4 regions of the Dyella sp. LX-66 genome follow, and region 3 is predicted to be linked to each of the others. Evidence: riboswitches for the same ligand, from Rfam matches in the RefSeq annotation. Region 3 holds a riboswitch; each other region holds the start of a gene.
What was found. Region 3 has a riboswitch for cobalamin ahead of btuB (TonB-dependent vitamin B12 receptor). Riboswitches for the same ligand answer to the same signal wherever they lie in the genome.
Positions count from the first base shown of each region.

Region 1: another riboswitch for cobalamin. It lies ahead of metE (5-methyltetrahydropteroyltriglutamate--homocysteine S-methyltransferase); the one in region 3 lies ahead of btuB (TonB-dependent vitamin B12 receptor).
Region 2: another riboswitch for cobalamin. It lies ahead of KK141_RS16750 (TonB-dependent receptor); the one in region 3 lies ahead of btuB (TonB-dependent vitamin B12 receptor).
Region 4: another riboswitch for cobalamin. It lies ahead of KK141_RS13485 (ribonucleoside-diphosphate reductase subunit alpha); the one in region 3 lies ahead of btuB (TonB-dependent vitamin B12 receptor).

Region 1 is NZ_JAHFVJ010000021.1:8,876-14,238, forward strand. It holds gene KK141_RS22215 (hypothetical protein) at 1-1,506, shown strand, start outside; cobalamin riboswitch at 1,589-1,822, shown strand; gene metE (5-methyltetrahydropteroyltriglutamate--homocysteine S-methyltransferase) at 2,022-4,313, shown strand; gene KK141_RS22225 (DMT family transporter) at 4,705-5,363, shown strand, end outside.
Region 2 is NZ_JAHFVJ010000009.1:25,782-31,144, forward strand. It holds gene KK141_RS16745 (TonB-dependent receptor) at 1-2,346, opposite strand, end outside; cobalamin riboswitch at 2,789-3,015, shown strand; gene KK141_RS16750 (TonB-dependent receptor) at 3,147-5,030, shown strand; gene KK141_RS16755 (efflux RND transporter permease subunit) at 5,173-5,363, shown strand, end outside.
Region 3 is NZ_JAHFVJ010000003.1:174,865-180,227, reverse strand. It holds gene clpB (ATP-dependent chaperone ClpB) at 1-224, shown strand, start outside; gene KK141_RS07445 (phospholipase C, phosphocholine-specific) at 377-2,389, opposite strand; cobalamin riboswitch at 3,025-3,242, shown strand; gene btuB (TonB-dependent vitamin B12 receptor) at 3,358-5,214, shown strand; gene KK141_RS07435 (hypothetical protein) at 5,241-5,363, shown strand, end outside.
Region 4 is NZ_JAHFVJ010000006.1:146,923-152,285, forward strand. It holds gene KK141_RS13485 (ribonucleoside-diphosphate reductase subunit alpha) at 26-2,539, opposite strand; cobalamin riboswitch at 2,692-2,916, opposite strand; gene KK141_RS13490 (peptidase C13) at 3,043-3,423, opposite strand; gene KK141_RS13495 (alpha/beta hydrolase) at 3,491-4,348, shown strand; gene KK141_RS13500 (amidohydrolase) at 4,371-5,363, opposite strand, start outside.

The sequences.
Region 1 (5,363 bases), on a different contig from region 3:
CTCGCCTATGCCGACACGGCGGCGCGCGTGCGGCATTTCCAGCAGGCCGTGGCGGACCACCTCGCCGCCATCGAACGCGGCGGCAAGCTTCCCGCGCTGGAATCGCGCCAAGCCAGGCAAGCCACCGGCAGCGGCAGTAGCAGTAGCAGCCCCGATCATCTGCCTATCGTCGAGTTCACCGACACCACGTTCGGCAGCGGCGGGCAGTCGCTGACGCGCGAAATCACGGTGATCCGCGACTCCACGGCGAGCAAGGACCAGTTCAACGTGATCCTGAAAACGTCGGGGCTGATCAAAGGCGGTGCAGACGCGGCTCCGCAATGCCGCCCCGTCGCCTGCAGCGGATACACGGAGTACTACATCGTCGACGCCATGCTCGATTACGGCAAGAACGCCCAGCCCACCGTGGCGCGCACTCTTCCGGAAACCACCAGCCTGACCGATCTCACCTACAACCACACCGAATCGGAGACCACCAGTTTCGGCTTCAACCTGGGCGCTGACGCGGAGAAGGCTTTGGCGGGCAATCCGGCGGCAGCGATCAAGCCGAGCTTCGGTTTCAATTTCGGCAAGAGCTACACCAAGTCCACATCGATCACGTTCACCGTCAAGGATTACTCCACGGCGGTGGAATCCAGGCACGAGGAACCCAACTACTACCCGTGCAACAACTGCGTTCGCCCGCCCGGCGTGCGCAACACCTGGAAGTATCAGATCTCGCAGGAAATACTGAAGCGCTTCCGGGACGACCGCACGATGACGCCGGCCATGAAGCAGTTTGCGCCGCAGTCCTACAGCTCATGGACCTTCAAGGTGTCGGGCGGCAAGCATCCGATCAAGCTCGCCGCGACCTCGTCCGTGGTGCAGAGGAATGGCCTTGGCCGATCCTCCGGCCCGGTGGTCCGCGTGAAGACCAGCGCGATGACCATCGACCTCGACTCGCCCTACCTGCACCGCGAACCGGTGGTCATCCTGCAGTCCAAGGAGAACGCCGGCCGATGTCTCATCAACGATGGCCGCGGCGCGGCAACGCTCGGCACCTGCAGCAGGGACGTCAACCGCCGTGCGGGACAGTGGTACCTCGACAGCTTCGACCGCTATGTCAGCCGCCTGGACGGACGCTGTCTTGCCGTCAACGCGCGCGCCACTCGCCAGGTGGACGTGGTGGCGTGCAACGACGGCAGTGCGCAGAAATGGTATTGGGCCGCCGACCGCATCCACTCCAAGCTCAACGGCGGCGACAGCGGATGGCGGCTGTTCGTCGACGGCAATGCGGTGAAGGCGCGCATCGATCCGAAGCGGCAACAGGTGATTCCCAACAATCCCAACCAGGTGCTGCTCCATCCCTGGTCCACTTACCCGAGCGCGCCGATCGCCGGCGCCACCGTTCCCACCTTGGGCACGCCGCAGCCGCAGGTACCCGAAGCCTGGGTGCGGACCTTCAGGGACGTTCCCTCAACGGAACGCTGGGAGCCGGTCGCGCTGCGCCAGTACAAGGAAGGCTGAGTCCCATCGGAGCAGCCCGGCCCGGGCTGCTCCACTCCCGGCCTCACGCTGTGCCGCTTGACTAAACCCCTGCCCCGGCACTAATTTCCCCGCCGCTGGTGGTTTTCATCCTTTCATCGCGATGAAAGGATGCAATTAAAAGGGAAGCCGGTGCGGCCTTACGGCCAACTCCGGCGCTGCCCCGCAGCGGTGTGTGGAAACGACCCTCGTCATGAGCACTGGCCAGTGGACCGGCCGGGAAGCGGCGAGCACTAGGCGAGGCGTCCGCGCCTCTCGTCCACGAGCCCGAAGACCTGCCCCGGCCGGGAAGCGATGAGCTTTCTGTCTGACCTGGAGCTTCCGCGGGGAAGCGGCTGGGGCTGCGCGCCATCGCCATGCGATGGCCGTTCGCTCCTGCGCGACCCTGCGCCAGCCCGGTTCGCCCGCGGGGGCGAAGGTCGCGCGCATGTCCGCGGAAAGTTCGTGGCCATGCGCTTCCTTCGTTCCTCATTCACCACGAATCGAGGAAATGCAACATGACCACCGTTACCAATCTCGGCTTCCCGCGCATGGGTGCGCGGCGCGAGCTCAAGCAAGCCCTGGAAGCCTACTGGCGCGACGAAGCCTTGCGCCCGCAGCTGCTGGACACCGCCCGCCAGCTGCGCGAACGCCACTGGCAACTGCAGCGCGAGGCCGGCGCCCACGTGGTGCCGTGCAACGACTTCTCGCTGTACGACCACGTGCTCGACACGGCCTTCCTGCTCGACGCCATCCCCGAACGCTACCGCGCCCTGGCCGACGCAGACCCGCTGGCCGGCTATTTCGCCATGGCACGCGGCACGCAGCGCGCGGGCCTCGACCTGCACGCGCTGGAAATGACCAAATGGTTCGACACCAACTACCACTACATCGTCCCCGAACTGCATGCCGCGCAGACCTTCCGCCTGCGCGACGAGAAACCCGTGGTGCAGTTTCTGGAAGCAAAGGCGCTGGGCCATGAAGCGCGCCCGGTGCTGCTGGGCCCGGTGAGCTTCCTGCTGCTGTCCAAGACCGCCGACGGCAGCGACCGCCTGGCGCTGCTCGAACGCCTGCTGCCCGTCTACGCCGAACTGCTGGGCAGGCTGCGCGAAGCCGGCGCCGAATGGGTGCAGATCGACGAGCCCTGCCTGGTGCTCGATCTCGACGAAGACGATGCCGCGGCCTATCGCCAGGCCTATGCCGCACTCGCCGTAGCCGCGCGGCCGAAGCTGCTGCTGGCTACTTACTTCGGCGCCCTCGGCGACAACCTGCGGCTGGCGCAGGAACTGCCGGCCGACGGCCTGCACGTCGACCTGGTGCGCGCACCGGCCCAGCTCGACGCCGTGCTGGACACGCTGCCCGCCGAACGCGTGCTGTCGCTGGGCGTGGTCGATGGCCGCAACGTGTGGCGCGCGGACCTGGATCGCGCCATGGCCGTCACCCGCGTGGCGATCGAACGCCTGGGCAAGCAGCGCGTGTGGCTGGCGCCGTCCTGTTCGCTGCTGCACGTGCCGGTCGACGCCGCGCTGGAGAAATCGCTGCCGTCCGACGTGCATGCCTGGCTGGCCTTCGCGCGGCAGAAGCTGGAGGAACTGCGCACCGTGGCGGACATGTGCAAGGGCGTGGTCACCGCCTACCCCGCGCTGGAACGGGCGCGCGAGCTGATCGCCACGCGCCGGGCCTCGCCCAAGGTGCACCGCCTGCAGGTGGCGCAGCGCCTCGCCAACCTGGATGCCGCGGACGCGCACCGCCGCTCCACCTACGCCTTCCGCCGCGCGAAACAGCAGCAGCGCTTCGACCTGCCGCTGTTTCCCACTACCACAATCGGTTCCTTCCCGCAGACCCATGAAGTACGCGAGGCGCGCGCCCGCCACAAGTCCGGCCAGCTGTCCACCGCTGACTACGACGCGCTGATCGCCGCGCAGACAGCCGCCTGCGTGCGCTTCCAGGAGGAGATCGGCATCGACGTGCTGGTGCACGGCGAGTTCGAGCGCAACGACATGGTCGAGTACTTCGGCGAACAGCTCGACGGCTTCGTCTTCACCAAGCATGGCTGGGTGCAAAGTTATGGCTCGCGCTGCGTCAAGCCGCCGATCATCTACGGCGACGTGCAGCGGCCGGAGCCGATGACGGTGCGCTGGTCCACCTATGCGCAAACGCTGACCAAGCGGCCGATGAAGGGCATGCTGACCGGCCCCGTCACCGTGCTGCAGTGGTCCTTCGTGCGCGACGACCAGCCGCGCGCCACCACCTGCCGCCAGCTGGCGCTGGCCCTGCGCGACGAAGTGCTGGACCTGGAAGCGGCCGGCATCCGCATCATCCAGATCGACGAGCCCGCCCTGCGCGAAGGCCTGCCGCTGCGCCGCGCGGACTGGGCCGGCTACCTGGCCTGGGCGGTGGAGAGCTTTCGCCTCGCGGCGGCCGGCGTCGCCGACGACACGCAGATCCATACGCATATGTGCTACTCGGAGTTCAACGACATCATCGAGGCGGTGGCCGCGATGGATGCCGACGTGATCTCGATCGAAACCTCGCGCTCGCGCATGGAACTGCTCGATGCCTTCGTGCGCTTCCGCTATCCGAACGAGATCGGGCCCGGCGTGTACGACATCCATTCGCCGCGCGTGCCGGATGTGGCGGAGATGGTGGGGCTGCTGGAGAAGGCGAGCGAGGTGCTGAGTCCGGAGCAGTTGTGGGTGAATCCGGATTGCGGCTTGAAGACGCGTGGGTGGGATGAGACGCGCAAGGCGCTGGTGGCTTTGGTCGAAGCGGCGCGGGTGATGCGCGAGAGGGTGACCGCGGCGGTGTGACGTTCCGCTTTGCTCCCTCTCCCCTCCGGGGAGAGGGTTGGGGTGAGGGGCCGGGCGGAGCGGTGCGCTGAGGGTCGCGAAAGCCAAAAGCTTTTCTATGCTTCTTAGAGGCGCTACCGCAAGCACCCGCCCCTCATCTGCCTACCGGCATCTTCCTCGCTCCTCTACGCGAAGAGGGCACAGGGATGTGCCCGGTTTTGATGAGCGAGGAAAGCAGAGCACATCCATGTGCTCTCCCCGCGTGCTCCCCGGAGGGGAGAAGAGTTCCGTATCGCGACACTCCCCTTCAATTGCCCTCGCTTCGCCCCGATCCGCACACAGCATGGCCGCCGCCAGATCGCGCCCTGGGTTTATCGTCCCGCACTTGCACACAAGGATCGAAGGAACCCCGATGCAAACCACTTCCAAAGGCTGGGGCAGCGGCCTCCTCGGCGTCGTGATCTTCAGTGGCTCGCTACCGGCCACGCGCGTCGCGGTGATGGGCTTCTCGCCCTGGTTCCTCACCTCCGCACGCGCCGTGATCGCCGCCGCGCTCGGCCTGCTCCTGCTCGGCGCGCTGCGCGAAAAGCGCCCTTCCCGCAGCGACCTCGTCTCGCTCTCCATCGTCGCCATCGGCGTCGTGCTCGGCTTCCCGCTGCTCACCGCACTGGCCTTGCAGCACATCACCTCCGCGCAATCGATCATGTTCATCGGTCTGCTGCCGCTGTCCACCGCGGTCTTCGGCGTACTGCGCGGCGCCGAGCGGCCGCAGCCCGCGTTCTGGCTGTTCTCCGGACTGGGCAGCCTCGCCGTCGCCTCGTTCGCGCTGCTGCAGGGCGGCGCCATCTCGATCGAAGGCGCCCTGCTGATGGTGGGCGCGATCCTGCTGTGCGGCCTGGGCTATGCGGAAGGCGCCGCGCTGTCGCGCCGGCTCGGCGGCTGGCAGGTGATTTCCTGGGCCCTGGCCCTGGCCCTGGCGATGCCGGCGATGGCCGCCATCGCGGCGGCGACCTGGCCGGCCAGCTGGACGGGTATCGATGCGCCAGCCTGGATCGGCCTGGCCTACGTATC
Region 2 (5,363 bases), on a different contig from region 3:
GCCATCGTGGTCGATGGTGAAGGTGGCGCCGCGGCCGGGATTGAACAGCAGGCAGGGCGCGCCGTTGGTTTCCCACCCGGTGAAGGCCGGATTGGTGATCGGCGTGCCGGCGGCGGCTTCGTGCGCGAGGAACGGACGGGCATCGCAGAAGTCGTCGATGATGCTCTTCAGGTTGCGGTAGATCGCCTTGGCGCCGACGGTGTAGTTCGGCGCGATCTCCTTGTCGAAGCCCAGGATGTACTCGTCCTGGTAGTAGGCGCTGATGCCCTTCTTGGCCAGCGTCACCGGGTTCGGCGCCTGGCCGTTGGCGCCGTTGGCGAAGAACACCGAGCTGATCGGCGTCGGGTTGATCGGCGCATTCGTCACCGGGTCGACGCCGGTATAGACGAAGTACTGGTTCTCGAAGCGCTGCGGGCCAGCGCCGCGGATGGCGACGTTCGAAGGCACCGCCAGATGGTAGCGGCCGGCGTTCGCGTAGATCTTGAAGGTGGAATCGCCGTTGACGTCCCAGGTCACGCCCAGGCGCGGCGCGAGCTGGTGGCGCTGCTTCAGGAACACCACGCCGTCGGTGTTGAAGTTCTTGAACTGCTCGTTGCGCAGGCCCATGTAGGCGAGCCAGCGGTCGCTGATCTGCCAGTGGTCTTCGATGTACTGCGCCTGCTGTTCGACCTTCACCTTACCGGCGGCGCTGAAGATGGTGCGCTGGGCCACTTCGGTCGCGCCGGGCGGGATATTCATGCCCGGTACGGTGGAGAAGTCATCGGTGGCGTTGAAGTAGGTCCACAGCGCGCCGCCCTGCGTGGCGAGGCCGGAGAAGGATTCCAGGGTCTGGTTGTCCAGACCGCCGCGCAGCGTATGCGAGCCAAGGTGGTATTCGATATCGAAGCGCCAGGCGTGGGTCTTGTCGTTCGCACCCGGCACGCGCAGGTTGCCGCCCACCGGCGCGCAGCTGATGCGGCTGGGAGTGCTGCGGTTGTCGGTGATGTTCGGGCACACCACGCCGGCGGCACCGGTCACGCTGTCGACGTGATCGGCCGTGCTGCGGCCGTACAGCGCGTTGATGGTCAGGCTGTCGGTGATGTAGCCGGTGTACTTGCCGACGTAGACCTGGCCGCCGGGCGTCGAATTGGCGGTGCCCTGGTTCTTCTGGTGCTCGGTGCCCTTGAGGGTGCCCTGCACGCCGGTGTTGTAGTTGTAGTTGTAGATCACCGTATCCTGGATGGCGTCTTCGCCGAGGCCGGTGAACTCCAGGATGTGGCTGTCGGTGATGTTCCAGTCCACCTTCGCGATCCAGCGCGTGATGTGGTTGCTGTCGTCGGTGGTGCGCGTGCTATTGCCGTTGGTGCCGTTGTTGGTGCCGTACTGCACGCGGCCGGTGTTCTTGGTGAATTCGCCGCTGCCGTAGAAGAACAGCTTGTCCTTGATCAGCGGGCCGCCGACGTAGGCGCCGACCTGCGTCTGGGTCAGCTTCTCGTTGGGACGGAACAGCACCTTGCCGTCGGTGACGCGGCCGCTGCCCACCGGGTAGTAGATGTAGCGCTGGGAGGCGGCCAGCTTGGCCGGGCTCCACAGCAGTTCGGCGCCGGCCTTCCAGGTATTGGTGCCGCGCTTGGTGATGATGTTCACCACGCCGCCGGTGGAACGGCCATATTCAGCGCCGTAGCCGCCGGTGAACACCTGCTCCTGGTCGATCGCGTCGAACGGCAGGCTGGTGAAGCCCAGGCCGGTGAGCGCATTGGTGACCGGGAAACCGTTGATGTAGTACTGGTTCTCGGCGGCGGATGCGCCGCCCATCGAGATGGCGTTGCCGTAGCGGCTGTCGCTGTTGGTGCTGCCCGGCGCGAGCAGCGCCGCCGCATTGACGTTATTGAGGATCGGCAGCTTCTGCAGTTGCTCGGAGGTCAGCACAGTGCGCGAGTCGACCGACGAAACGTCGATCGCCGGCAGCGCATTGGCGACCACCTGGATGCCTTCGAGGTTCTTGGCACCCGTCGCTGCGGCAGCGGCGGCGGTGAACGAAATCTCGGTACCGGTGCTGACCACCACTTGCACGTTGTCGCGCGTGTTGAGGGTCTGACCGTCCTTCTGCAGGCTCACGCGATAGCGGCCGACCGGCAGCGATGCGGCGCGGTAGCGGCCGCTCGAATCCAGGCCGATGTCGCGCGTCAGGCCGGTATCGACGTTTTCGATATGGACGGTGGCGCCGGCGTCGTCGGCGCGGCCGAAGATGGTGCCCGATGCGTTGGACTGCGCCATCGCCACACCGGCAAGGCTCATGCTCAAGGCAACGGCGAGGGTGGTCTTGCGCCACAGCGGCGCACGACCAGCGTGCTGGAACTTGATCATCTACGTTCTCCCCATGATGGCCTTTGCGGCCGACAGGCGCAGTGCGCCGAATTGCCAATCGCAGGAAAACGTGCCGGCAGATGTCGCAAGACCGGACCCGCACCGAGAGAACTTCCCCAAGCCCTCGAGTGCTACACGCAAGTTCCAGCGATTCGCCGGCGGAACATAAGCGTGCGAATTAGCGCCCGTCAACAAAATATTTACGCTCGCCTGAGTTTGTAATACATCATTTGCAACAGCTACTTAGGCAGCAAAACGCAATATTTCTCGAAACTTGCAGAGAGCTTACGCAAAGCTTGCTGGATGACTATTCAGCCGTCCAAATGCAAGAGTGATTTCGTTCGAAGCGCGTGCTGGGGAAACGATGCGACGAACGCAAAAACCTGAGGCCCATCGCACCCAGCGCCCGGGCGCTGCGTTGCCAGGCCCTGGCCCCTCCCGTTAAAGTTGCGTTCGTTCGGGTGTCCCAAAGCCACGCTGCCAAGGGATGAAACGGGAAGCCGGTGCGCCTTCGCGGCAAGGCCGGCGCTGCCCCCGCAACGGTAAGCGAGCAGTTCTGCTTCCAGCGATACGCCACTGCGCTCCCACGAGTGCGGGAAGGCCGCCGGAGGATCGCGCGGCGACGCGCACTCGCAAGCCCGGAGACCGGCCCGAATATCTTTCCTGGTGGCTCGCGGAGGGCGCAGCCGGACCACGTGCCGGTGCCGTTTGCCTGCCGTCGTTTGCGCTACTTCCTCCGTCATGCCGCCAGCTCGTCATCGATGGGCCGTGCGCGAGGCGCGGCCGAGGAAAACGTTGCAATGAAGAAGACCCTGCTGGCCACCGTCCTGCTGTCCTGCGTCGCCGCGGCCCATGCCGCCGACCAGAACGACGCCGGGCAGCTCCCCACCGTGGTAGTGACCGCCACCCGCACCGCCACCCCGATCGACGAGACGCTGGCGCCGGTCACCGTGCTGACCCGCGCCGACATCGAGCGCCTGCAGCCGCAGTCCGTGCAGGATCTGCTGTCCGGCCTGCCGGGCGTGGCCTTCGGCAATGCCGGCGGCCTGGGCCAGCAGACTTCGCTGTTCATGCGCGGCACCAATTCCTCGCACACGCTGGTGCTGGTCGACGGCGTGCGCATCGGCACGGTGGGCGCGGGTATTCCGGCTTTCGAGCAGCTGCCGGTGGAACAGATCGAGCGCATCGAGATCGTGCGCGGCCCGCGTTCCAGCCTGTATGGCTCGGACGCGATCGGCGGCGTGATCCAGATCTTCACCCGCCACGGCCAGCCCGACGAAGCGCTGACGCCGTCGGTCACGGTGGGCGTGGGCAGCCACCGCCTCGCCGACGGCCAGTTCGGCCTGTCCGGCGGTTCGCGCAATGCCTGGTTCAACGCCAGCGTCGGCGGCCAGTACACCCGCGGCATCAATGCCTGCCGCGCGGCGGCGGCTGGCGTGGGCGGCTGCTTCACCAATGAGCCGGACAACGATGGCTACCGCACCTACAACGGCGCGCTCAGCGGCGGCTACCGCTGGGACGGCGGCACTGAACTGACCGCCAGCGTGCTCAAGAGCAAGGGCGACATCGAATACGACGGCGACTTCCAGAACTACACCCGCCGCTCGCAGCAGGTGGCCGGCGCCAACCTGCGCTTCGCCGTGCTCGACGCGTGGAAGATGAGCCTGAGCGCCGGCCAGAACATCGACCGCGCCGACAACTATCTCAACCGCGCGGACCTCGGCGCCGACATGGCGCCCGCCGGCCATCTGTACTCGCGCCGCAACCAGGCCAGCTGGCAGAACGACGTGACACTCGCGCCGGGCCAGCTGCTCAGCGCCGGCGTGGACTTCCAGCAGGAGCACGCGGACAGCGACACCGCCTACCTGCGCACCAAGCGCAACAACACCGGCGTGTTCGCGCTGTACCAGGGCCAGTTCGGGCCGCACGAGATCCAACTGTCGGCGCGCCACGACCACAACGAGCAGTTCGGCAACCACAACACCGGTTCGGCCGCCTACGGTTACGGCTTCGAGAACGGCCTGAAGTTCACCGCCTCCTACGGCACGGCTTTCCACGCGCCGACCTTCAACGACCTGTACTTCCCGCCGTCGTTCGGTTTCGCCACCGCCAATCCCAACTTGAAACCGGAGAAGTCGCGCACGGCGGAGATCGGCCTGTCGGCGCGTCCGGGCGTGTGGAACTGGGCGGTGAATGCCTACCAGACCAAGGTGGACGACCTGATCGGCTACGACGCTTTCTTCGTGCCGATCAACGTCAGCCAGGCGCGCATCCGCGGCATCGAAGGCCAGGCCGGCGCCGACGTCGACGGCTGGCACCTGCGCGGCTACCTCACCTTCCAGAAGGCGGAGAACCGCGGCGAGGACGATCCCAACCGCGGCAACCTGCTGGCGCGCCGTCCGGAACGCATCGCCCGCCTCGACCTGGACCGCGACCTCGGTGGCACCTTCAGCATCGGCGGCACGGTGAATGCCGAGGGCTACCGCTACGACGACGCGGCCAACCTGCAGCGCCTGGGCGGCTACACCACGGTGGACCTGCGCGCGAGCTGGCATTTCCAGCCGGGCTGGACCCTGCAGGGCCGCGTGGCCAACGTGTTCGACCACCGCTACGAGACCGTGCGCTTCTACAACCAGCTGGGCCGCACCGCCTACCTGACGCTGCGCTACAGCCCGGCGCACTGACCGCGGCAAGCACGGGTTGGGGTGGCCTCACCCCAACCTGTGGCCTATGCGCGCTACACACTTCAGGCACATCCCAAGCATGTGCCCCCCGGCATAAAGTCCCGCCTGCGGAGCGCCGCAGGAGGCGCCGCCCGGGGAATACGTGAATATCTTCGCTCCAATGATCCGCCGCCCGGTGGGCACTTCGCTGCTTGCACTGGGCCTGGCGCTGGCCGGCATCTGGACCTACATCCTGATCGGCGTGGCCGCGCTGCCGGCGCTGGAATTCCCCGGCATGTCGGTCTATGCGGAAGTGCCCGGCGCCAGCGCGCAGACCATGGCGTCCACCGTGGC
Region 3 (5,363 bases):
GCCTGGCCGAACGCCAGCTGCGCCTGGAGATCGGCGAGAAGGCGCTGGACCTGCTGGGCAATGTGGGCTTCGATCCGGTGTACGGCGCGCGGCCGCTGAAGCGCGCGATCCAGCAGCAGCTGGAGAATCCGCTGGCGCGGGAGATCCTGGAGGGAAGGTTTGCTTCGGGGGATACGATTGCGGTGGATGCGGAAGGCGGGCAGTTGGTGTTTCGGAAGCAGTAAAAGAAAGGCGCCGAAGAGGCGCCTTTCTTTGTCCGGTCCGCATGGCGTAGGTGGGGGTGAGCCGCAGGCGAACCCCAACGTTCACCAGCTTGATGCGCATCGCACCGTTGGGGTTCGCCTGCGGCTCACCCCAACCTACGCCGTCTTGTTTGTCAGCGCGGCTCGCTCTGGCTTGGCAAGCCATTCTCCATATGCCCCGCCAACCGCCGCCAATAACCCGCCAGCTCAGCAACCGTCACACTCAAGTCGTACCAGTTGGCATAGCCACCCAGTGCCCAACTGTCATTCACCGTGGCCCCGGCGGCGACCGAATAAATCCGCACATCGCCCTCCACATAAGCATTGCTGACCGTCACGGTGCATGCCGCGCCGCCGTTATTGGTCACGGCCAGCCGCAGGCGATTGCCTGCAGTGTCGTAGCTCGCTGCCACTTCCGGCGCCGCACCCATCCCGGTGGCCACGCTGCCGCGATACTGCCGCAGAAAACCATTCGGCCCATGCGCCTCCAGGTCGTACACGCCCTGGGTGTAACGCGCCGCGCTCCAGTAATCCGACAGCTGCTTGCCCGCTTCCACCGTGTAGCGCCACGGCCCATCGCTGCGGTTGGCCGCATACAACTGGAACACCGCGCCGGCTGCACCGTCGTTATGGAAGTCGATCCAGTAGCGCCCCGCCGCGGCATCCACTCGGCCATCCGCGCGCAAGGTGTAAGGGAGTGCGCGTGCCGGACGCGTGCCGGCTTCCTGTGCGGGCATCGCCTGCGTGGAAGGAATGCCCGGCGCCGGCAGGTTCTTGCACTGTTGGTCCGCGGCGGCGGTATAGCCGGTAGTGGAGGGCAGGCTGGGCCAGCCGTTGTTGCTGCCGCTGAAATCGAAGGCGCTGAGCAGGTCGCCGCACACGGCGCGGCGCCAGGCACTGATATTCGGTTCCATCACGCCGAAGCGCTGCTCCAGGAAACGCAGCACCGAGGTGTGGTCGAACACCTGCGAACACACCCAGCCGCCGCGCGTCCACGGCGACACCACGATCAGCGGCACGCGGAAGCCCAGGCCGATCGGCTGGCCGTTGCTGATCTCGCCCGTCACGCTCACCGTCGACAAGCCGTCGTTGGACGAAGCCGGAGGCGTCGGCGGCGGCACGTGGTCGAAGAAGCCGCCGTTCTCGTCGTAGTTGAGGATGAAGGCGGTCTTGGTCCACACCGCCGGATTGGCGGCGAGCGCGGCGAGCAGGCGCGCGCTCAGGTCCTCGCCGTAGGCCGGCTTGAAGCTCGCGTGTTCGGACAGGTAATCGGCGGCCACGATCCACGACACCTGCGGCAGCGTGTCGTTGGCGACGTCCTGCGCGAATGCGGCGACCATGTCCGCCTGCGTGGCCATGCCCTTGTCGTGCAGCGGCGTGCCGGCCTTGGCCTGCTTGAAGTTCTTGAACCAGGCCAGCGCGTTGTCGTCGAAGTTGTTGCTCTCCTGGTAGACCTTCCAGCTCACGCCGGCCTTTTCCAGGCGCTCGGCATAGGTGGTCCAGGTAAAGCCCGCGCTCGGCTCGGTGTTGTCCAGCACCGCCGCCTGGCCGATGGACAGGCCGTTGCTGCCGGTCATCGCATGCAGGCGGTTGGGGTTGGTCTGGGTGAGGGTGGCGGCGAAGTAGTGGTCGCAGATGGTGAAGGCGTCGGCCAGCGCGTAATAGAACGGCAGGTCGGCGCGCTCGAAATGGCCCATGCCCAGGCCGGCCGCGCGCGCGGTGTTCCACGCGTCGAACTTGCCCTTGTTGAAGATCGCCGTGTCCACGGGGTAGTTCATCGCCGGCGCATTGGCGCAGATCGCGCTGGTGGTCGCGGTGTTCATGCGGAACGGCAGCAGATAGCCGTCCGTATGGCCGGTGTAGGGCTGCTGCCACACGTTGCGCGCACCGCCGGGCAGCGGCGCCGGCACGCGGTCGCCGAAGCCGCGCACGCCGCGCAGGCCGCCGTAGTAATGATCGAAGGAGCGGTTCTCCTGCATGAAGATCACCACGTGCTTAACGTCGGTGAGGTCGCCGGTGCCGGTCATGGCGGGGGCGGCCAGGGCCTGGCGCAGGGTCTCGGGGAGCAGGGAGGCCGCGGCCAGGCCGCCGGCGGAGGCGGCGGTCATCTGCAGGAAGCGGCGTCGCTTGGTGTCGATCTGGCTCATGGGGGGCTCGGTCGGCGCCTGTTTGCAGGCGCTGCATAGGTAATCGCAGTGGTGTTGCAGTGGCTTGCCAGGTGTGCGTCAGTGGGGAGACACGGGGTGGACTGGGGGGAAGGGGGTCTAGCGCCTCCCCTTGCTCGTCATCCCGGCGTAGGCCGGGATCCAGTGGCGATATCGCTCGGTCATTGCGTTGACGCTGGGGTGTCTCGCCGTTGGCGAGTGTTTCGTGCCGCTGCCGCGGCCCGAGTTACTTTTTCTCTGCGTGCCCAGAGAAAAAGTAACCAAAAAGAGAGGGCACCCTGCTTGGCGCCCTCAGCAGCGCAGCTGCTGAGGGTCCGTGAGGGCTGGCCGGGCTTTTTGACAGGGCATCCTTGCCCTGATCAAAAAGGCGAGGACTCCTGTCCTCGCCCCCTTCGGGGCCTGATCGTCCAGCCCTCACCGCCGGCGCCAAGGGGACCCGGTGGATCAAAAGCAACGGCGCACAAGCGGAACGCCGCGGCTGCGCCGCGAGCTCTTCGCTGGGTTTTCGCCTCGCCCTGCATCCCCCTCTCCCCTCCGGGGAGAGGGTTGGGGTGAGGGGTCGGGGCTCGCCGCGACGCCTCCTGCTCGACATGACGAGCGCCCGCTTGTCGTGCTGCTAAGATGCCCGGGCCTGAGGTGACCGCTGGCTTGGCTGGTGGTTGAAACGGGAATCCGGTGCGCCGTATTGACGGCTATTCCGGAGCTGCCCCCGCAACGGTAGGCGAGACACGATCGGCAAGAGCCACTGTGCTGCGAAGCATGGGAAGGCGCCGGTCGGGGAGGCACCAGCCTTCGCTCGCGAGCCCGGAGACCGGCCTCGAGGTGAACCGGACATGCGGTGGGCGTGCTCCTGGCGAGCGCGCCCTCGTCGTGCGTCCGTCCGGAGCTCCTTCCGCCTGTCCTGCAACCGAAGCGATTCCGCGCGGGCAGGCGCGGTCCAGGAGCCACCAGTGTCATTGCATGTTCCGTCCTTGCGCCGGTCCGCGTTTGCGGCCGCGTTTTCCCTTGTCTGTTGTTCCACCGCCGCGCTGGCCGACGAGCCCTCGCAGGACCTCAAGGGCGTGGTGGTCACCGCCACCCGCACCGAGCAGAGCGAATCGGCCACGCTGGCCGCCGTCACCGTGATCGACCGTGCCGAGATCGAGCGCCTGCAGCCGCAGTCCGTGGCGGACCTGCTGCAGGGCACGCCGGGCCTGTCGATGGCCAATAACGGCGGCCCGGGCAAATCCACGTCGCTGTTCCTGCGCGGCACCGAGGCCGACCACGTGCTGGTGCTGGTGGATGGGGTGAAGATCGGCTCGGCCACGCTGGGCCAGCCGTCGATCCAGAACATCCCGGTGGAGCAGATCGAGCGCATCGAAATCGTGCGCGGTCCGTTCTCCAGCCTCTATGGTTCCGAAGCACTGGGCGGTGTGATCCAGATCTTTACCCGCCGCCCCAGCGGCGCCTTCGAGCCGAACCTGGAGCTGGGCTACGGCAGCAACGACAGCTTCCGCGGCGCGGCCGGCCTGGCCGGCAAGGTGGGCGAGGGCTGGTATGCGGTGCAGGCCACGCACGAGGACACCGACGGCATCAACGCCTGCCGCGGCAAGCCGTCGCCGCGCGGCGCGGGCTGCTTCGTCAATGAGCCTGACCGCGATGGCTTCCGCGACAGCTCCGTCTCGCTCAAGGGCGGCTACCGCTTCAACCAAGCCTGGGATGCCGACGCGCAGTGGCTGCGCAGCTGGGGCTACAACGCCTACGACGGCTCCACCAGCAACCAGTCCGACGTGGTGCAGCAGGACTACGGCGCACGCGCGCACTGGCGGCCGAGCCGCGATTTCACGCTCATCGCGAGCGCGGGACAGAGCGCGGACCTGAGCGACAACTACCTCAACGGCCGCTACACCAGCACCTTCAATACGCACCGCGATCTCGGCTCGCTGCAGGGCGATCTGAATCTCGGCGGCGGCCTGTGGAGCCTGGGCTACGACTGGCAGCGCGACCGCGTCGACAGCAACACCAGCTATGCGCGCGACCAGCGCCTCAACCGCGGCCTGTTCGCGCAGTGGCAGCAGACGTTCGGTACGCAGTCGCTGCAGGCCAGCTTGCGCCACGACGACAACCAGCAGTTCGGCGGCAAGACCACCGGCAGCCTGCTGTGGGGCTGGGACTTCACGCCGGGCATGCGCCTCACCGCCAGCGCCGGTTCCGCCTACAAGGCGCCGACCTTCAACGAGCTGTACTACCCCGGCTACGGCAACACCGCGTTGCGGCCGGAAAGCTCGCGCAGCTACGAGCTGGGCCTGCGCGGCACGCCGCGCTGGGGCCTGTGGTCGCTCAATGCCTTCGAAACCCGTATCCGCGACCTGATCGCCTACGACGCCTCGCGCGGTGTGCCGGGCAATGTCGATCGCGCGCGCATCCGCGGCGCCGAGGCGGTGGCTTCCACCACGCTGGCCGGCTGGACCTTGCGCGGCACCGCCACCTGGCTGGATCCGCGCAACCGCAGCGACACTTATCGCGACAAGCTGCTGCCGCGGCGTGCCCCGCGCAGCGCGCGCGTGGATGCGGACCGCAGCTTCGGCGACTTCAGCATCGGCGCCAGCGTGTACGCGGCAGGCAAGCGCTACGACGACCTGGCGAACGGCTACCGCCTGGGCGGCTATGCGCTCACCGACCTGCGCCTGGCCTATGCGCTGGACCGCGACTGGAAAGTGCAGCTGAGTGTGCGCAACGCCTTCGACAAGCACTACGAGACCGCGGCCTATTACAACCAACCCGGCCGCACCGCGATGCTGAGCGTGAGCTACCGGCCCGCACAGTGAATCCCTTCCGCCCCGAGGACCGCACCATGTCCACCGCCATGCCACGCTTTTCTGTACCGCTCGCCATCGTGCTCGCCGCGGTGATGATCGCCACGCGCTTCCATCACTTCGGCACCGCGCTGCATCTGCCCGATGCTTCGATGGCGCTG
Region 4 (5,363 bases), on a different contig from region 3:
GATGCGAGAGGGGCTACGCATGTACTTACTGGCAGGCCTCGCAGTACTCGGGGTTTTCCAGCGAGCAGAACACCGCGGCGTTCGCCTGTTCCTGCTCGGCTTCCGGCGCCGGCTTCGCTGCCGGTGCGGTGGCGGATACCGTGGTCTTGGCGATCTTGGTCGCCGGCCTCGAACGCAGGTAATACGTGGTCTTGATGCCGGACTTCCACGCGTACATGTACATGGAGCTCAGCTGCCCGATGTTCGGGTTCTCCATGAACAGGTTCAGCGACTGGCTCTGGTCGATGTACGCACCGCGCGCGGCGCCCAGGTCGATCAGGGCCTTCTGCGGCAGCTCCCATACCGTGCGGTAGATCTGGCGCAGGCGCTCGGGGATGTTGGCGATGCCCTGGATCGAGCCTTCGGCCAGCTTGATGGCGTCGCGGACTTCCGGCGTCCACAGGCCCAGCGTCTTGAGCTCTTCGACCAGGTAGCGGTTCACCACCAGGAAGTCGCCGGACAGCGTCTCGCGCTTGAACAGGTTGCTCACCTGCGGCTCGATGCACTCGTAGCAGCCGGAGATCGAGGCGATGGTGGCGGTCGGCGCGATCGCGATCAGCAGCGAGTTGCGCAGGCCATGTTCCTGCACGCTCGCACGCAGCGATTCCCAGCGCGGGGCATCGTTTGGCCTGGCCTGCGGCCAGTAGTCGAACTGCAGCTCGCCGTTGGCGGCGCGGCTTTCGGCGAAGCCCGGATGTGCGCCGTGCTCGCGCGCCAGCTCGTTGGACATGGTCAGCGCGTGGAAGTAGATCTCCTCGGCGATGCGCGTGGACAGCGCCAGCGCGTCGGCCGAATCGAACGGCAGGCGCAGCTTGAAGAACACGTCCTGCAGGCCCATCACGCCCAGGCCCACCGGGCGCCACTTCTGGTTGGCGGTGCGCGCGGTGTCGATCGGATAGAAGTTCAGGTCGATCACGCGGTCCAGCTGGCGCACCGCGGTGCGCACGGTGGCGGCGAGCTTGTCGAAGTCGAACACGCCATCGACCACGTGGCGCGCCAGGTTCACCGAACCCAGGTTGCACACCGCGGTCTCGCCCGCGTTGGTCACCTCGAGGATCTCAGTGCACAGGTTGGACAGGTGGATGACGTTCTCGGCCTTGGCCGTCTGGTTGCTGGTGGCGTTGCTGCGGTCCTTGAAGGTCATCCAGCCGTTGCCGGTCTGGGCCAGGGTGCGCAGCATGCGCGCGTACAGCTCGCGCGCCTTCACCTTCTTCACCGCGATGCCGGCGGCTTCCGCTTCGCGGTAGGCGCGCTCGAAGGTCTCGCCCCAGCTGTCGACGAAGTGCGGCACGATCTTCGGATCGAACAGCGACCAGTCGCCGTCGCTCTCCACGCGGCGCATGAATTCGTCGGGAATCCAGTTGGCCAGGTTGAGGTTGTGCGTGCGGCGCGCCTCGTCGCCGGTGTTGTCGCGCAGCTCGAGGAATTCCTCGATGTCGGCGTGCCACGGCTCCAGGTACACGCAGGCCGCGCCCTTGCGCTTGCCGCCCTGGTTCACCGCGGCGACCGAGGCGTCCAGCGTCTTCAGCCACGGCACCAGGCCGTTGGAATGGCCGTTGGTGCCGCGGATCAGCGAACCGCGCGAACGCACGCGCGAGTAGGCCAGGCCGATGCCGCCGGCGAACTTGCTGAGCTTCGCGACGTCGCCGTATTTCTCGTAGATCGACTCCAGCGAGTCGGTCGGCGAGTCGAGCAGGAAGCAGGAGCTGAGCTGCTCGTGCGCGGTGCCGGCGTTGAACAGGGTGGGCGAGCTGGCCATGTATTCCAGCGAGGACAGCAGGCGGTACAACTCCAGCGTCTCGCCGATCTCGCTGCCGCCCAGCGCGCAGGCGATGCGCATGAAGAAGTACTGCGGCGTCTCGATCACCTTGCGCAGCTGCGGGTGGCGCAGCAGGTAGCGGTCGTACACGGTGCGCAGGCCGAAGTATTCGAAGCGGCGCGTGGCCAGCGGATCGATGGCGTCGTTGAGCTTGCGCGCATTGGCGGCGACGAAGTCGCGCAGGCGCGCGTTGAGGATGCCCAGCTCCGCGCCGCGCGCGATCGACTGGGAGAAGCTCTGGATTTCCTGGCCGCTCACTTCCTTGTCGACGTAGGCGCCGAGCAGGCGCGCGGCGAGTTGGCCGTATTCCGGTTCCTCGGCGGTGAGCGCCGCGGCGGTGCGGATCGACAGCTCGTCCAGCTCGCGCGTGGTGGCGCCGTCGTACAGGCCGCCGATCGTCTTCAGCGCCACGCGCAGCGGATCGACCGCATGCAGGCCTTCGCCGCTGCGGGTCACCGCGCGCACGATCTTGTTGACGTCGACGATCTCCTGGCTGCCGTTGCGCTTGGTCACGCGCATCTGGCCGGGGTTGTGCGGCGGGGTGAGGGCGAAGGGGGTCTCCGCCACGGCTTCCATGCGAACGGGCTCCGGCGCGGCGGCAGCTGCGTCGGCGGCAGGGAAGGCGGATGCGTCCGCGCGGTCGTCGGTGCGCTCGCGCGAGTCGGTGTCGATAGGTTGCATGGCATCGCTCCAGGCCAAAGGCTTCAACGACCTGCTCCCGCGCGCAGGGCTGAGACGAAGGCGGTGTAGGCGGGGACGGCCGTGCGGCGGAGCCCGGGGCTCCGCGCCACGACGCGCTTCCCCGCGGAAGCCGCCATCACTCACCGCGGCCCTGAAGGCCACGATGTGCCGGCAGGTCTTCGGACTCGCAGACATGGATCGTTCGCTGGCGACCGATCCGACCTACTCGCCCCCGCTTCCCAGCCCTCGAGGACCAGTGCGATGGGAGCTTTCGTTTCCGCTTACCGCTGCGGGGCAGTTCCGGATTTGCACCGGATTCCCTATTAAGCCAATCCGACCGTGGGTCTGAGAAAGGCACCGACGGGGCACAACATATAGGGGTGGGGTGGGGCGGGTCAACCCAATCCGTTGTGCATATATCGGTGGATAAGTGGGGTAATTCAAGGCCTGGCGCGGCCTGGCGGCCATGCGAAAAAACTTGGCGATCGGTTCTGCCCGGGCGCTCAGGGCGCGATGCTGAAATCCACTTCGATCGGATACGGCGCCGGGCTGGCCGGCGGGGCCGGCAGCTTCCAGCTGGCGAAGCGGCTGAGCAGGCAGGTGGCTACGTCGGTGGGGGCGCGGACTTCGACCCGGCCCAGGCTGCCGTCGGCGTGCACGTCGGCGACCAGCACGAAAGGGGACTTGTCGGGCTTGGGCAGGGAGGCGATGCAGCTCTTGAGCACGTCGGTGGTGCGGTCGCCGATCGCGGCCCACATCTTCTTCTGGTAGTCCGGCCCGTCCTTGGCGCCCTCGGTCAACTTGGCCTGCTGCACCCGCGTTGAGAAATCGTCCGCCGGCATGCCGGGTGCGGACAGCAGGGCGAGGAAGAGCAGGCTGGTCATGGCGGGGCTCCGTGCAGGAAAGGCCACCACGTTACCGCAGTGCAAGCCATCGAAGGGGAGGGGAAGCATGTCGACGTCGCCGAAGATCGTGGCCGCGCTGCTGGCGCTGGCCGTCACCGCGCAGGCCTGGGCCGCGGAACGCATCGAAGTGCCACGTTCCGATGGAGCGAGCACGCCGCTGATGGTGTACGAACCGGCCTCGGCGAAGACCTGCCCGCCCCTGCTGCTGGTGTCGCACGGCGCAGGCGGCAGCGAGCAGGGCCTGCGCTATGTGGGCGAGGCCTTGAGCGCCGACGGTTGGCGCGTGGTGGTGATGGGGCATCGCGAAAGCGGCCTGCCGGTGCTGAAGCAGGACTTGCGCAGCGATGGCTTCAAGGGCGGCATCACCGCCCTGGTCACCGATGCGCCGGCTTATCGCGCGCGCTTTCTCGACATCGATGCGGCGCTGGCGTGGTCCGAACAGCGCTGCCATGCGCCATTCAAGGCGCTGCTCGGCCATTCGATGGGCGCGATCACGGTGATGCTGGAAGCCGGCGCGCACAACAAGCTGGGACTGGCGCCGAAGGGTGTCTTCGACGCCTATGTGGCCTTGTCGCCGGAAGGGCCGGGACCGGTGTTTCCCGAAGGCGCATGGGCACCGATCGCTGCACCCACGCTGCTGGTCACCGGCACGCGGGACCAGGGGCTGGGCGGCGACTACCGCTGGCGCATGCAGGCTTTCGATGGACTCGGGCCGGGCTGCCGCTGGCTGGCCGTGGTGGATGGTGCCACCCATATGAACTTCGGTGGCGGACAGTTCGCCGCAGGGGCCCAGAAGAGTACGACGACGCTGGTGTCGGCTTATCTGGATGCGTTGCGCTCCGGCCGCTGCGGTACGCCACCGGCCTTGGCGGGCGTGTCGGTTCGCCAGAAGCCGGACGAGTAGCGGGTTTCCCGTTGCGGCCTGCTCAGCCTGCGGCTTGCTCCGAGTGCGCCGCTTCGGTGGCCGGGGCCTGCAGATAGTCCAGCGTCGCCTGCAGCATCGAGGTCATGCCTACCTTCAGTGCGCCCTCGTCCATGAAGAACCGCGGGGAGTGATTGGCTGGCGCCTTCGCCGCATCCTGGCCGGCTGGCGTGGCGCCGACGAAGAAGTACACGCCCGGCACCTCTTTGGCGAAGTAGGCGAAATCTTCCGAAGGCATGGCGGGCGGCGCCTCGATCACATGTTCGCTGCCGATCGCCTTGCCGAGGCTGGCGCGCACGCGAGCCGTCAGCGCTGCGTCGTTGACCGTCACCGGTACGCTGTCGCCCATCGGAATCTGCGTCTGCACCGTGGCGCCGTTCGCGGCGGCCACGTGCTGGGCGATGCCGCGCAGGCCGTCGATGGCCTGCTGGCGCATGGCGGGATCGAAGCTGCGCAGGGTTCCCTGCAGTTCCACTTTGTCCGGCACGATGTTGTGGCGCGCGCCGCCCTCGACGATGCCGAAACTGAGCACGGCCGGCAGCATGCCGATATCCAGCCGGCGGCTGACGATGGTCTGCGCCTGCTCGACGATCTGCGCCGCGGTGACGATGGGGTCGACGCCGTTCCACGGCATGGCGCCGTGCGTCTGGCGTCCATGGACCACCAGCTTGAAGCCATCCGCCCCGGACAGCGCCGGCCCCGGCCGCAGCGCCACCGTGCCGACGTTGAGCGTGCTGATCACATGCATGGCGAATACGGCATCCGGTGCGAAGTCGCGGAAGACGCCTTCTTTCAGCATGAGCGCGGCGCCGCCCTGTTCGCCTGCCGGCGCCCCTTCCTCGGCCGGCTGGAAGACGAACATCACCTCGCCCGGCAGCTCCTGCTTCATGCCGGCGAGCACGGTGGCCACGCCAAGCAGCATGGCGGTATGTGCGTCGTGGCCGCAGGCGTGCATTACGCCGGTGGACTTGCCGCGGTATTCGCCCAGCGCTTTTGA